DNA from 3 places in the Desulfobacter sp. genome. Region 2 is predicted to be linked to each of the others. Evidence: predicted binding sites of a transcription regulator. Region 2 holds the regulator's gene; each other region holds the start of a gene.
The links. The regulator sigma-54, encoded in region 2, starts transcription at its own class of promoters, with help from an activator protein. The targets are predictions, from matches to a motif close to TNTGGCACANTTTCTGCTNT.
Positions count from the first base shown of each region.

Region 1: AB7U36_RS06925 (Spy/CpxP family protein refolding chaperone) is a predicted target of sigma-54. The motif match lies at 1,797-1,816, and genes of this name have one in related genera.
Region 3: flgN (flagellar export chaperone FlgN) is a predicted target of sigma-54. The motif match lies at 2,967-2,986, and genes of this name have one in related genera.

Region 1 is NZ_JBFXHE010000061.1:4,822-9,541, reverse strand. It holds gene AB7U36_RS06930 (ATP-binding protein) at 1-1,636, opposite strand, end outside; gene AB7U36_RS06925 (Spy/CpxP family protein refolding chaperone) at 1,907-2,422, shown strand; gene AB7U36_RS06920 (fumarylacetoacetate hydrolase family protein) at 2,518-3,324, opposite strand; gene AB7U36_RS06915 (rhomboid family intramembrane serine protease) at 3,397-4,299, shown strand; gene AB7U36_RS06910 (hybrid sensor histidine kinase/response regulator) at 4,464-4,720, shown strand, end outside.
Region 2 is NZ_JBFXHE010000005.1:26,758-31,477, forward strand. It holds gene lptC (LPS export ABC transporter periplasmic protein LptC) at 1-565, shown strand, start outside; gene AB7U36_RS01215 (LptA/OstA family protein) at 534-1,097, shown strand; gene lptB (LPS export ABC transporter ATP-binding protein) at 1,117-1,839, shown strand; gene rpoN (RNA polymerase factor sigma-54) at 1,842-3,284, shown strand; gene hpf (ribosome hibernation-promoting factor, HPF/YfiA family) at 3,297-3,830, shown strand; gene AB7U36_RS01235 (PTS sugar transporter subunit IIA) at 3,840-4,298, shown strand; gene rapZ (RNase adapter RapZ) at 4,301-4,720, shown strand, end outside.
Region 3 is NZ_JBFXHE010000029.1:1,860-6,579, reverse strand. It holds gene flgA (flagellar basal body P-ring formation chaperone FlgA) at 1-763, shown strand, start outside; gene AB7U36_RS04040 (flagellar basal body L-ring protein FlgH) at 779-1,507, shown strand; gene AB7U36_RS04035 (flagellar basal body P-ring protein FlgI) at 1,535-2,560, shown strand; gene AB7U36_RS04030 (rod-binding protein) at 2,637-2,945, shown strand; gene flgN (flagellar export chaperone FlgN) at 3,088-3,591, shown strand; gene csrA (carbon storage regulator CsrA) at 3,873-4,121, shown strand; gene fliW (flagellar assembly protein FliW) at 4,128-4,553, shown strand; gene AB7U36_RS04010 (flagellar protein FlaG) at 4,567-4,720, opposite strand, start outside.

The sequences.
Region 1 (4,720 bases), on a different contig from region 2:
AATAGGGATCAAATATTTTTTCAAGATCTTTTGCCTGGATCCCGCAGCCGTTGTCCGCCACCCGGATCTCAAGAGTATCTTCCGCATCGGCCACGCCAATTTCAAGAATCCCGTTGCTGTCCATGGCATTTAACGCATTCATGTACAGATTGAGCAGCACCTGGCAGATCCGTTCCGGATCCGTATGAATGGTTTCTCTTCTGGTGCGGATATCTGTTTCAACACGGATCTTTTTTTTCCCAAGGTCATGGGCAACCAGCTTAAGGGAGTGCCGGATAAGGGGCTTGATCCGGATCTGCTTGATCTCCACGGCCATGGGTTTGGCAAATTCCAGCAACTGGGTGATGGAGCGGTCCATCCGCTCCACTTCCTGGACCATGATTTTTGCAATCTCCACATCCCCGGGTTCATTTTCATACTGCCGGGCAAAATAGGTGGCAAAGCCTTTGATGGAACTTAACGGATTTCTGATTTCATGGGCCACGCCTGCGGCAAGTTTGCCTATGGCAGCTAAATGCCGGTTGGTTTCCACCTGTTTTTTCAAGTCCCGGATCTGGGTCAGATCCCTGAATAAAAGGACAAAGCCCTGGACCTGGTCTTCGTCTGCCGGGATAGCCGAAACAGTCATATCCAGCCGAAGATCGCCGTTCTCTTTCCGGTTCAAAGCCACCTCCCCGGACACGGCACCGCCTGAACCCGAAAGTCTGGCAGCCATGGCAGCCATCTGGGGACAGGCTTTTTCAGGAATTTCGCCCAGGATCTTTTCAGCTGCCCGGTTGGCTGAGGTCACATTAAACTTTGGATCCAAAGTGATCAGGCCCGAGGGCATATTCTGAACCACATTGTCGGAAAACGCCTTGACCTGTTCCAGGGATGACTGGGCAGCCCTGTAAGCCTGGAGGGCAAACAGGGCAATAATGCCCGAACAGCAGAAAACAAAAAACAAAAGTCCTTTGATAACAATGTTCTTAAATCCCCGGGCCTGGGCTGCCTGTACCCCGGTCATGGATATGCCGGCAAAAATATAGTGATCAGCCTGGCCAAATACGCCGAAAGCAGGCCTGGCCGGTCTTTCAGCACCAAGTGGGCCGGGCGGCATCTTTCCGTGGCCGTAACGGAGGCCGGGCTCTAGGCCGGGCCCCCGTCTTTGACCTCTGAACATAGGATTAAACGGCACAAAATGCTTGGCCACTTCCAGAACCGGCCCATCCGGTGTGTTCAGGGAGCGGCTGGAGATCAGGTGGGGATCCCTGGGTAACAGGCCAAGGTCTGCCCATCTGTCATAAATTTTACCCACCATGGCGGCATCGGAATGGGCGATGATTTTTCCCATGGCATCGGTGATCATAATATAGGCAACATCGGGCTGGCCTGCGGTTTCCTCCAGCATGGACTGAATTCTTTCGGCGCCCCACTGCATGGATCCCATACCGATCCGGGTGCCTGCTTCAAATGTACGGATTAAAGAGGTGCCTGTGATGAAAAACCGCTCCCGGATAAACTCATCCTGTTTTTTAACCCGGTCCAGGGTCATCAGGATAAACACCGGCAACAGCACAACCAGGACCCCCACCATAACCAGAGGCGGCACCAGACCCGGCATTTTCCGGGTAATATTTAATTTAAATCTATTCATGGGGTTCGCTCAGATATGATGAACAGTATATTTTTTACCCAACTGTATACCCTTATCCGGGTAAAAAATATACACTATATCTGTTTTTTTTTAAACCCCCTGATATGGCATTCAGATCCGAAAGGCCTGGTACGAAAAGACTTCAATGAATTTCAAGACAGGTGGCACGCCATTTGCTATATTTGCTATACAGTTTAGCACAAGGATCAAAAACTTAAGATCATAAAACACGGATCACAGAACATAAACCAAGGGCCACAAGGAGGCAGTATGAAAAAAACATTAGCCACATTAACCATCCTGATTGTCACATGCACCTTTTCCACCAGTGCATTTGCAACCCCCCCGAAACAGGGCAAAGGCAAGGACAGACCCCGGGCGTGCATGAACCTGACCAATGAACAGCAGACCCAGCTTCGCGATCTGCATCAGAAATTTATTGATGACACCTATGAGATACGTACGGATCTGATGAACCTGGATCAGCAGATCCGCATGTACATGGAAACATCTAATCCTGATCCGGCAAAACTGAAAGCCATGGTCACGGAAAAAGCGGATTTAGCAAAAGATCTGGCCGTTAAACGCATGGAATTCGCCCTGGATGCCAGAAAAATCTCCCCTGAATTAAAATATATGCCCATGGGCATGGGACAAGGATTTGGCGGCCCTGGTATGGGACACGGCCCCCAGGGTAACGGATTTGGCAGGGGTGCCGGATTTAATGGCGGCCCTGGCCCGGGATTTGACGATCCCCAAGATGAGACCCCTCCTGAAAATAACTAACCCCCACCCACCGCTCAACCATCCATCCTTCCCTCAACTCTCTTCTTTCTCCTGTCCCCCCGGGCTAGCCCTCCCGGGGGGACATCCTTTTGACTTTACCGCTCTTTTTCCACAGGATTTTCAAGCACGCCAATGCCTTCAATTTCAACCTCCATCCGATCTCCCGGCGCCAGATACACGCGGGGTTTACGGGTAAAGCCCACCCCTTCGGGCGTACCGGTCAGAATCAGGGTGCCGGGCAAAAGGGTTGAAGACTGGGACAGGTAGGAAATCATATTGGCTATGCTGAATACCATGTCGCTGGTGTGGCTGTCCTGCATAATTTCACCGTTCAGGCGGCACTTGATAGCAAGATTCTGGGGGTCTGTAATTTCGTCTGCCGTGGTCATGACCGGCCCGCAGGGACAAAAGGTATCATAGCTTTTTCCCCTGGTCCACTGGAATGCACCGGCATGTTTCTGCCACCGCCGGGCAGAGACGTCATTGGTGCAGGTATATCCAAGTACATAATCCAGGGCCTTATCCTCGGGCACATTTTTAGCGGCAGTTTTAATGATCACCCCAAGCTCGGCTTCGTAATCCACCTCGGGCGGATCTGACGCACATTCAGGGATCACGATGGCATCCCCATGCCCTGCAAGGGAACCGGGGTATTTCATGAACACAGCCGGATATTTTGGGATTTCCTGGCCGGTCTCCTTTGCATGACGCCGGTAATTCAGACCGATGCAGATAATGGCCGGCGGTGCCACCGGGGGCAAAACTCTCACCACATCCACCCGTTCACCGGTATTGCTGAAACTTTTGTCCGCAGACTGCTCCACCAGGCAGGCGGTGTGTCCGTCCCAGTCGCACCCCATGACTTCCGTACCCTGCCGGGTAATAAAACGAATGATCTTCATTTAAGGCTCCTTTATTCTTTTTATGGCATGGGCTATATTCAGCCAGAAATAATCCCATCCGGCAAGGAAAAAATGAAATCTATTTTCACAGGCAGTATACACAATGAAAACAGCCGAAAGCAGGCCGATCTTATCCTGGTGGTCCTGGCGTCCCAGTCTGTGAGGGCGGTCATTGATACAGGCCCTGACGGATTGTGCAACATCCTTGTGCCCGATGACGATGTTTTTAAGGCCCGGCAGCAACTGAAAAAATACACAAGGGAGAACAAGATGGCTTCAGGGCCGCCCTCCCATGTGCCGGCCGGAATTTTTTTCTCCCCATCGGCCCTGGCCCTGGCTTTTTTCCTGGCAGCCATCCATTACATAATCACCACCAGGGGCCTGCACAAACAAGCGATTCTGAACTTTGGTTCGTCTTCGTACTACCTAGGTCAGGGGCAAAGTTTCAGGGCCGTGACAGCCTTATTTCTGCACAGCGATACAGAGCATGTTCTGGGAAATATGGCCGGAATACTTGTGCTTGCAGGCCCTTTACTGCGCGTGACCGGTTACGGCCAGGGCCTTTTGCTGCTTTTGGCAGCAGGCACGGCCGGCAATCTGATATCTGAAAGTTTTGGCCGGGATTTAAGGCTCTCCATCGGGGCCTCCACAGCGGTCATGGCCGCAGCAGGACTTCTTGGGGCCCGGCGCATGACCATTGGCACCGAACCTTGCCATTCAACATTTCCAAAGCTTAAAGGGCTGGCCCCCTTTGCAGCGGCAGCCACACTTACAGCCATGTTCAGCCACGGTGAAAATACGGATGTATCCGCCCATCTGTTTGGTTTTCTTGCCGGTACCGGAATCGGGCTGTGTTATTATCCCTTGTCTGCACCATTATCAAGTCCGGTAATGGGCCGTATCAGTTTTGGCATTGTACTGGCAATTTTGTGCACAGCCTTTATCCAGGGTGTTTTAACTTTTCTGCCGGGATAAAATGGAGCGGCGCAGCAAAACCGGTCTTTTGCCCTAAAAAGTTCCCTTAAGCTGTTTTGCTGCTGATACATTGTTATTAACCCGGCTAAATACTTGCCTTTAGCTGTCTTGTTTTCTACAATGCCACCGAATACTGTATCCCTCTTGTTTTCGGAGAATCTGCAATGGACAATGAACATAGAAACGATTTTTGGAATCAGAACCCCGGAATTGGATTTCCCGGGATGCGTTCCTACCAGGCGGGCGTGTCCGTTGTATTTGGGTTGATCGGATTTGGTGTGAACTTTTTGGACATCAGATTTATAAACAGCCCGGATTATAAGATCAGCATTCTGGCCGGGCTGTTTTTCCCCCTGCTCATTGCCCTGGCCTGGGGTTGGCGCTACGGGCTGCTTTGCGCCCTTGCCGGCGGATGCCAGGC
Region 2 (4,720 bases):
ACTGATACTGCCCCTGGTTCTGCTTTTAGGACTCATTCTTGCAGGGTTAGGTGCGCATTATTACATCAACCATCTGCTCACCAGGCCCATAAAACTTGAAAATATAGAGGTGGATGACAAAGCTGCCCTCAAACTCAACATCCTTGAGCAGATTTCCAAAAAAAACGGCATCACCGAATGGAAGCTCAAAGCATCCAGTGCCACCCTGCTCAAAGACCGGAACAAGGCTGTGCTCAAAGACGTTGACATTGTTTTTTACACAAAGCAGAACACACAAGTCCTTCTCACCGCAGCCCGGGGAGAGCTCGACACCAAAACCCATGACATGACCTTTTCAGGGAATTTTATTGTCCGGTATCAACACTACTCCCTGACAAGTGAAACATTGCATTATACCAAAAAACCGCATATAATACGCTCTGATTCAAGGGTTACAATTAATGACGGGAACTCCGTAATAAAAGCAGACAGCATGGAGATCCTGCTAAACCAGGACCTGATCATCTTAAAAGGACACGTAGAAGGACAACTGAGTGAAAATAGCCAGGATTCCAACATATTATAACATCGCTTCGGCGTCATTGCTGATACTGCTGTTTCTTTCTACACAGATCTCCTTTGCAGCCCAGGGGAAAAAAGACATTGATAAGAAACAGCCACCTGCTGACCTGAGAATTACTTCGGATAAAATGGTCGCCAGCAAAGACCAGTCCATGGTGGAATTCATGGGCAAGGTCAAGGCGGTCCGGGCAGACAGCGTGCTTTTAGCAGATTCGGTCAAGGTGTTTTTCCATACCTCGGAAACCAAAAAGAAAGGCCAGTCAAACATCAGGCGAATTCTTGCCACGGGGAATGTGGAATATACAGAAGGGGATCGGAAAGCATTTTCGGACCAGGCGGATTATGACACCGCAAATGAGATACTGGTGCTCACCGGGGAACGAGCCCGCCTGCTTACGGGAAAAAGCTGGATCACCGGCAAAAAAATTACCCTGTTTAAGGCCCAGGAACGGATGGTTGTGGAAAGTGCCGAAAAAACCAGGGTCGAAGCTTTTTTCGATGTCCAAGACCAGGGCAGGTCCATGGATAAGCCTTGAGGGATAAGCCTTGAAACAGATGAGCCGACTGGTGCTGAAAAACCTTGTAAAGGCGTATGGCGGTAAAACCGTGGTGGATCAGGTCAGCCTGACCGTGAACCAGGGCAAAGTGACCGGACTTCTGGGACCCAACGGTGCCGGCAAGACCACCACCTTTTATATGACCGTGGGCATGATCCGGCCGGAAAAAGGCACGGTTCATCTTGACGGGGAGGATATAACCCAATATCCCATGTATATCAGGGCCAGGAAAGGCATTGGTTACCTGCCCCAGGAAACCTCTATATTTAAAAAACTGACTGTCAGGGAAAATATAACGGCTGTTCTGGAGGTTATTGACAAAAAAGTCACGGACATCAACCAGAAAGCCGAAACTCTGATGGAAGAGCTTGGTATACTGGCCCTGGCCGGGCAAAAAGCCGCGTCCCTGTCCGGTGGAGAGAAGCGCAGGCTGGAAATTTCAAGGGTTCTTGCAACGGACCCTCTATTTATTCTGCTGGACGAACCCTTTGCCGGCATTGATCCTCTGGCGGTCATCGACATCCAGCAGATCATATCCCAGCTTACGGACAAAGGCATCGGAATATTGATTTCAGACCATAATGTCAGGGAAACATTAGGCGTATGCGACACGGCTTATATCATGAGCCAGGGTGTGGTTATGGAATCAGGACCGCCGGAAAAAATTATTTCAAGCAAAATAGCGAAACGCATTTACCTGGGAGATAACTTCAGACTTTAATCATGGAACTTGGATTACAACAAAGCCTTGCACTAACCCAGCAACTGGTCATGACACCCCAGCTCCAGCAGGCCATTAAACTGCTTCAGCTGTCCCGGCTTGAACTTGCCGAAATGATCGAGCAGGAAATGGAGCAAAATCCCGCCCTTGAAGAAGTCGTCGTTGATGATGCCTCTGACCAATCCATCACGGCCCAGGAAACCGAAATCCGGGAAGCGGAAAATGATGCGCCTGTCAAGGAAGTCACCATTGAAGAGCGGGTTCGGTCGGATACGGATTGGGAAAATTATATCAATGAATACAACTCCACCGGCAGAATGCACACGGAGTCTGAAAACAGTGAAGCCCCCAATTACGAGGCATTCACGTCTGAGAAACAAACCCTTGAAGCGCATTTGAAATGGCAGCTGATGCTTTCGGATCTTACAGCCCAGGAGGAAGCCATCGGCAACATCATCATCGGCAACCTGAACCGGGACGGATATTTATGCGCCGATGTGGAAGAACTGGCCCAGGCAGCCCAGGCCGACGTCCAAACCGTTGAGCAGGTGCTGGCTGTGCTTCAGACCTTCGACCCCCCCGGGGTGTGCGCCAGGGACCTGTGCGAGACACTTCTCATCCAGGTCCGGCAGCTTGGCATTAAAAACGACATCATCATCCAGATCATTACGGATCATTTAAAAAATCTTGAAAACAGGAACAGTAAAAAAATTGCCAAGGCCCTTAAAATTTCCGTTGAGGATGTGCGGGCCGCAGTAAAAATCATCCAGTTTCTTGAACCCAAGCCCGGCAGGAAATTTGCCACCGATGAATCCGCTTACATCACCCCGGATATTTACGTTTACAAAGTCGGGGATGATTTCAAAATTGTTATGAACGATGACGGCCTTCCCAAATTAAGAATTTCAAGATTCTACAGGGACGCTGTGGCCACCGGCAAAAAGATTCCCAAGGAGACCAAGACCTATCTCAATGAAAAGATGCAGTCCGCCTCCTGGCTGATAAAATCCATTCATCAACGCCAGAAAACCATTTACCTGGTCATGGAAAGCATCATAAAATTTCAAAGGGAATTTTTTGAAAAGGGCATTGCCTATCTGCGGCCTTTGATTTTAAAAGACATTGCCGAAGATATTGAGATGCATGAATCCACGATCAGCCGGGTCACCAGCAACAAATATGCATACACCCCCCAGGGGCTGTTTGAACTGAAATATTTTTTCAACAGCTCCATAGAACGGGTTGACGGGCCTAACATGGCATCGGCCAGCGTCAAGGAGAGAATAAGACAACTCATTGACAACGAAGATTCCAACACGCCCCTGAGTGATGATAAAATCGCCGAAATTCTGAAGGAATCAGACATTCAGATTGCCCGGCGCACCGTGGCAAAATACAGAAAAGTGCTCAATATTCTGCCATCCAACAAACGCAAACAATTATAAAGGGAGTAATTTATGCAGGTCACTATCACGTTCAAAAAAATAGAGGCATCCGATTCCCTGAAATCCTATGTAAATAAAAAGCTTAAACGGTTTGACAAAATGCTGGACGGCCCGGCCGAGGCCAGTGTGGTCCTGAGCGTTGAAAAAATAAGACATATTGCCGAAATCACCCTGACCAGCGGGGCGCTTAACATCCATGCAAAGGAAGAATCCGAAAGCATGTATGCCACCATTGACATCCTGGCGGATAAAGTCAAAAGCCAGATCACAAAACATAAGGAAAAAATCAAAAAACACATGTCAGGCAATAAGTCAAGCCTGGCAGATACCCGGGAGTTCAGTATTGATGAACCGCAGCCCGGGAACACGAGTGACATCGTCGAAGAACTCCTTGATACAAAACCCATGGACATTGAGGATGCGGTGATAGAGCTGGAATCGGGCAAAAAATCTTTTTATGCGTTTATTAATGCCCGCACAGAGCAGGTCAATGTGATTTATAAACATAATAACGGAAAACTGGGACTGATCGCCCCCCAAGGATAGTCGAAACCCATGAAAATCAGTGACATTCTAAAGCTGGACGCCATTATCGCAGAGATGGAAGCCAAAAACAAACCAGAGGTTATAAAAGAACTGTCTGGCGCTGTTGCACCGGTGGCCGGAACCCAGGCCCAGGATGTTGCGGCAGTCCTGATGGAACGGGAAAACTTAGGATCCACAGGCATCGGCGGCGGCATCGCCATTCCCCACGGCAAGCTGGATACAGTAAAATCCATTGCTGTGGGATTTGGGCGCAGCATCAAAGGCGTTGATTTTGATTCTCTGGATAACCGGCCGGTCCATCTTTTCTTCCTGCTTTTAACACCTGAGCATTCCACAGGGGGGCACTTAAAGGTTCTTGCCCAGATTTCCAAGCTGCTGAAAATGAATCAGTTTAAAGAACGCCTGTTATCGGCAGGTTCAGCAGAACAGATTCATCAGATCATTCTGGAGAATGACGAAGACTTTTAACCATGGAAAATCTTAAGGTTTATATCATCACAGGGATTTCAGGTTCCGGGAAGACAACCGTTGCCCAGGCATTTGAAGATGCAGCCTTTTACTGCATTGACAACATGCCCATGGAACTTGTGCCCAAGGTGCTCGAACTGCCGCTGGGGGAGAGTGCCAAGGTCAAGGGTGCAGCCTTTGTGATGGATATGCGGTCAAAAACCTTTATACAAACATTTGTTTCAGGCGTCTCTGCGCTAGAAGAGATGGGCGTTTCTCCAGTCATCATTTTCCTTGAAGCAGATACCCAGACCTTGGTCAAACGGTTCAGTCAGACCCGCCGGCACCACCCCCTGGATACTGGAAAAAACCTTTTAGACAGCATCAGGGCCGAAAAACAGGGCATGGCCCCCATCCGCAAGCTGGCTCACCAGATCATTGAC
Region 3 (4,720 bases), on a different contig from region 2:
ATCACCCCGGGCCGGGCGGATGAAACAGATTTCAGGGGAGCGGATTACAGCGGCCATAAATGCCATGGGCCTTAATGACAATGACATTAATATTCAGGTACCTGAACGGGTGTTTGTTAAACGCGCCAGCCAAGAGCTTGACCCGTCCCGGGTGGAAACGGCGCTTGGACATTTTTTGTCCGGCTTTTTCCCCAAGGAAGGATTCAAGGTAAAGGCTTTCAGTGTCCGGGGAATTGAGCCCTATCCCCAGGGCGATTTATCCCTGGTGTTTGACAAACGCTATACCCCTTCGGACAATGGCCGCCTGTCCGTTCATGCTGAAGTCTGGGTGGACGGCGTCAGAGAGGGCCGGTTGACTGTCACGGGGCGTCTCTCACAGATCAAATCCGTAGTTGTTGCAGCAACACGCCTGGAAAGGGGACAGGCCATTACACCGGCTGATGTCACCCTGCGGGATATGGACGTGTTCGGACTGCAGCCGGATGTCATGACTTCGGTTGACCAGGTCAGCGGCATGCTGATCACCCGGACCATCGACAAAGGGGAATGTATGACCCAGGATCAATTCAAACAGGCCCCCGCCATTGAAAAAGGGTCCGTGATAAAGTTGGTGGCCAGAAAGGATCGTTTATCCATTGTTACTTTAGGGGTGTGCAAGGAAGATGGGTATCCGGGTCAGACTGTGACAGTGCAAAATTTAACATCGGGGAAACTGGTGCGCGGTCTTGTTACAACAGACGGCACCGTGGAGGTCGTTTTTTAAGCTTGGAGGTCTGGAATGTGGTCAATTCAAAAAAAATTACTAAATGAGTGTCTGGCATTTCTGCTGATCCTTATGGCCGGGATTTTTACCGGTTGTCTGTCCAGTGGCGGAGATCCGGCCTTCAGCGTTGTGCCCCAGGACGCAATGCCTGAACCTGCCGTGCAACCTGAATATACCATGGCAAAGCCTGCGGAAGGTTCTCTTTGGACCGCACAGAACAGATTCCTGCTGGATGACACCAAGGCTGCTTATGTCGGAGATACAGTGATCGTGGATATTGTGGAGAATGCCTCGTCTGAAATGGAGGTAAACTCCGAGAACGAACGGACAACCCGTATGTCGGTGGGGGTACCCACTTTCAATGTCTTGGGAAAAGCAACCCATCTTGGTGGCGGTTCTGGTGGGGGCAACCTCATTGACACCAGTTTTGAAAACTCCACCAAAGGAGAAGCCACAAGTGACCGGTCCGGTAACGTAACTGCCTCTATTGCGGCCCGGGTTACGGAGGTAATGCCCAACGGTAACTTAAGCATCTTCGGACGCAGGGCCATGAAAGTGGATAATGAGGTTCAGTATATCATGGTATCAGGAATTGTCCGACCCGATGATATTGATTCGGACAACCGGGTGGAGTCCACGTCCCTTGCTGATTCGCGCATTGAATATTACGGCAAGGGGGCCCTTGCCGACAAACAGAAGCCAGGCTGGGGTACACGGATAATTGATAATATCTGGCCCTGGTAGGCGTTGCGGGCTAAAGGAGCGGGTATCATGAACAATATGTTGAAAAAGATAATGATCAGTACAGGGATTGTGCTGTGTCTGCTTGCCGTTTCAGTGCACGCCATGGCAACCCGAATTAAGGACATGGCTGCCATCCAGGGGGTCCGTTCCAATCAGATCACCGGATATGGCCTGGTGGTAGGGCTTAACGGTACAGGAGACAAGAATAATATTCTGTTTACCCGACAGTCTTTGACCAATATGCTTAAAAAAATGAGCCTTCATTTTGACAAAAGCCAGATCAAGGTGAAGAATGTGGCGGCGGTTATGGTCACGGCAAATATTCCACCCTTTGCCCGGATCGGGGACCGCATTGACATCACGGTTTCGTCCCTGGGTGATGCCACAAGTCTTAAAGGCGGAACCCTTTTAATGATGCCACTGAAAGGGGTTGACGGCAGCGTTTATGCCATTGCCCAGGGTGCCGTAAGTCTTGCAATTCCCGCCGGTGTAAACGACCGGAACAGTCATCTTCTCACGGCCCGGATTATCAACGGGGCTACAGTGGAACGTGAGATTCCCTTTCAACTGGAAGGGAAAAAACAATTGACCCTGTCCCTGTTCCGTTCGGATTTCACCACGGCCCGGCGGGTGGGAGATACCATCAATGCGGCTTTAGGGGAGGGGATTGCAAAAATCGTTGATGCCAGCGCTATCTGCCTGAATGTGCCGGAATCCATGCAGCAGGAGCATGTGGCGGAGTTTATTGCCGATGTGGAAGGGTTGTCTGTGGTTCCGGATACCGTTGCCAAGGTCGTGATTAACGAAAAAACCGGCACTGTGGTTATCGGCAGTGAGGTGACCATTTCAAATGTGGCTGTGGCCCATGGGGATTTGAACGTGGTGATTCAGGGGCAAAACCCCGAGTATATTATGGAACTGCCCGGCACCTCTACCATCGGAGAACTGGTTAATGGACTGAACTCTTTAGGGGTCCGGCCCAGGGACCTGATCAGTATTCTGGAAAGTATCAAGGCAGCCGGGGCGTTGCAGGCCAGCCTGGAAATACTTTAGACTTGTTTTTTGCAGCACAGCATTCCAATTTTGAACATGGCCGATTCGTTGAGCCGGTAAAAGAGGGGGCAAAATTATGTCTATTCAAATGCCTGGGATGATGACTCCTGTTACAGATACCCAGGGTACCACAGATACGGCCCGGAAGCTCCAGCGGGAAAAAGATCTTGAGAAAGCCTGCCAGGGGTTTGAGGCTTTAATGCTCAATACCTTGATGCAGCGCATGCGGGATACCCTGCCCGGAGACAGTCTTTTCCCCGAAAGCAATGCGTCTGACATCTACCAGTCCCTGCATGACCAGTATCTTACGGAAAATTTATCCCAAGGCCGGCGTGTAACCGGCTTCAAGGAGTTCTTATATCAGCAGCTTCAGGACTCAGCTTAAGGCATTTTGATTGTGTCAAGTCATGGCATAATAGTTGCTTTGTTTCTATACAAAAACGAAAATATCTCCTTGTTTTGTGAGTTGAGTTTATTTTTAACTATTTAATATCGTTATTGATATTAATAAGATAGGGAGGAGAATCATGGAAAAAGCTGCCGACAGTATCCAAACGTTGCTTAAGGAAAAACTTGCCTGCTACCAGCAACTTCACCTGGTATTAAAGGCTGAAAAAAAGGCTATCGGAAATATTGACCTTGGTATGATATGGGAGACAACCAGAGCGAAGAAAGATCTTATCGGTAAAATCGAAGAATTGCGAAATAATATTCTTGTTGTTTGCCGAAATGATTTTCCAGGTATGGATAAAAAAACGGAAAACTTCTCCCTGGGTGCACTGGTACATGCCCTGCCGCTGCCCAATAAGAGCAAAAATGATATAAGACAAATCAAGCGGACCATTGATAAAGAAAAAGACATCGTAGCCAATTTTATAAAAGCTAATCAGATTCAGGTTAAAAAGCACCTGTCTATTGTGGATAACATCATGGCTTTGATCGGAAATAACCCTGCCCAGGCCCGGTACACCGGCAAAGGGATGGTGACCCAGGGAGGAAAGAGCAACTGCCTGTTCGTGGCCCAAGTGTAGCATGGTCTGGTAGATAGTATCTGCTGATTTTCTATAATTATCACCAGGATATTGTGATCTTATTTTAGTGATAATACAATCTGTTGATCTTTGTCATAGAAAATCAGCAGATACTATATATACCTAAGCTGGACAGGAACAAAGGTTGACTCTGATGTTACATATGATTATAACAATAACATGTTTATTTTAAGAGTTAATTCGGACGGACTGTAGGGCCTTTTTGAATTCAACGGATAAAAAATTATTAATGTCAGCCTGGTGGATTATTTATTAAGCCTATGCTTATTCTAACACGAAAAGTTGGTGAGAGTATTGTCATTGCTAATGATATCATCGTAAAGGTGGTTGAAACCGGCAAAAGCAGCATTCGGATAGGTATTGATGCGCCCCGGGAAATATCGGTTCTGCGGCAGGAGGTGTTTGACGCCATTCAAAAGGAGAATATTCTTTCCTCCCAAGGAACAGACAACATTGATATTGCAAGGGCAGCCAAACTGATAGGCAATAAGGACAAGGAGTCTGAATAAAAGGTAATGAAGATTAATACAAGACAATTCGGTGAAGTGACTATTGATGATGATAAAATCATCAATATGCCGGATGGTGTTCCCGGATTCAGGCAGCAGAAACGTTATGTTGTCCTTGAAAAAAAGGAAACCGCTCCTTTTTATCTGTTTCAATGTGTGGATGACCCGAACCTGGCATTTGTGGTCATGGACCCCCTTCGTTTCTATCCTGAGTACACGCTGTCTGTTAAGGATTTTGATACGACGATTAAATGGGAATTTGGAAAGGAAGCGTTATCCTGTTTTGTCATCATCACCATTCCCCATGGCAAGCCCGAAGATATGACTGCGAACTTTATGGCACCTATTGTGATAAATAATGAAAGAAAAGAAGGGATGCAGCTGATCCTCCAAGGCAGTCCCTACTCACACCAGCAGCTGCTTTTGAAATAAGAAAAGAATGAATTTAAACATTCGTACTGAAAAGAAGCCCCCTTAAATCCTGCATTTTTTCACGAAGCTCAAGAATTTCTTCTGCAGGGAACTGCTTGATGACTTCATCGGTCTCTTTGTCCATAATTTTGACCACCACATCCTCGGTGCCGTCGTCAATGGTAAAA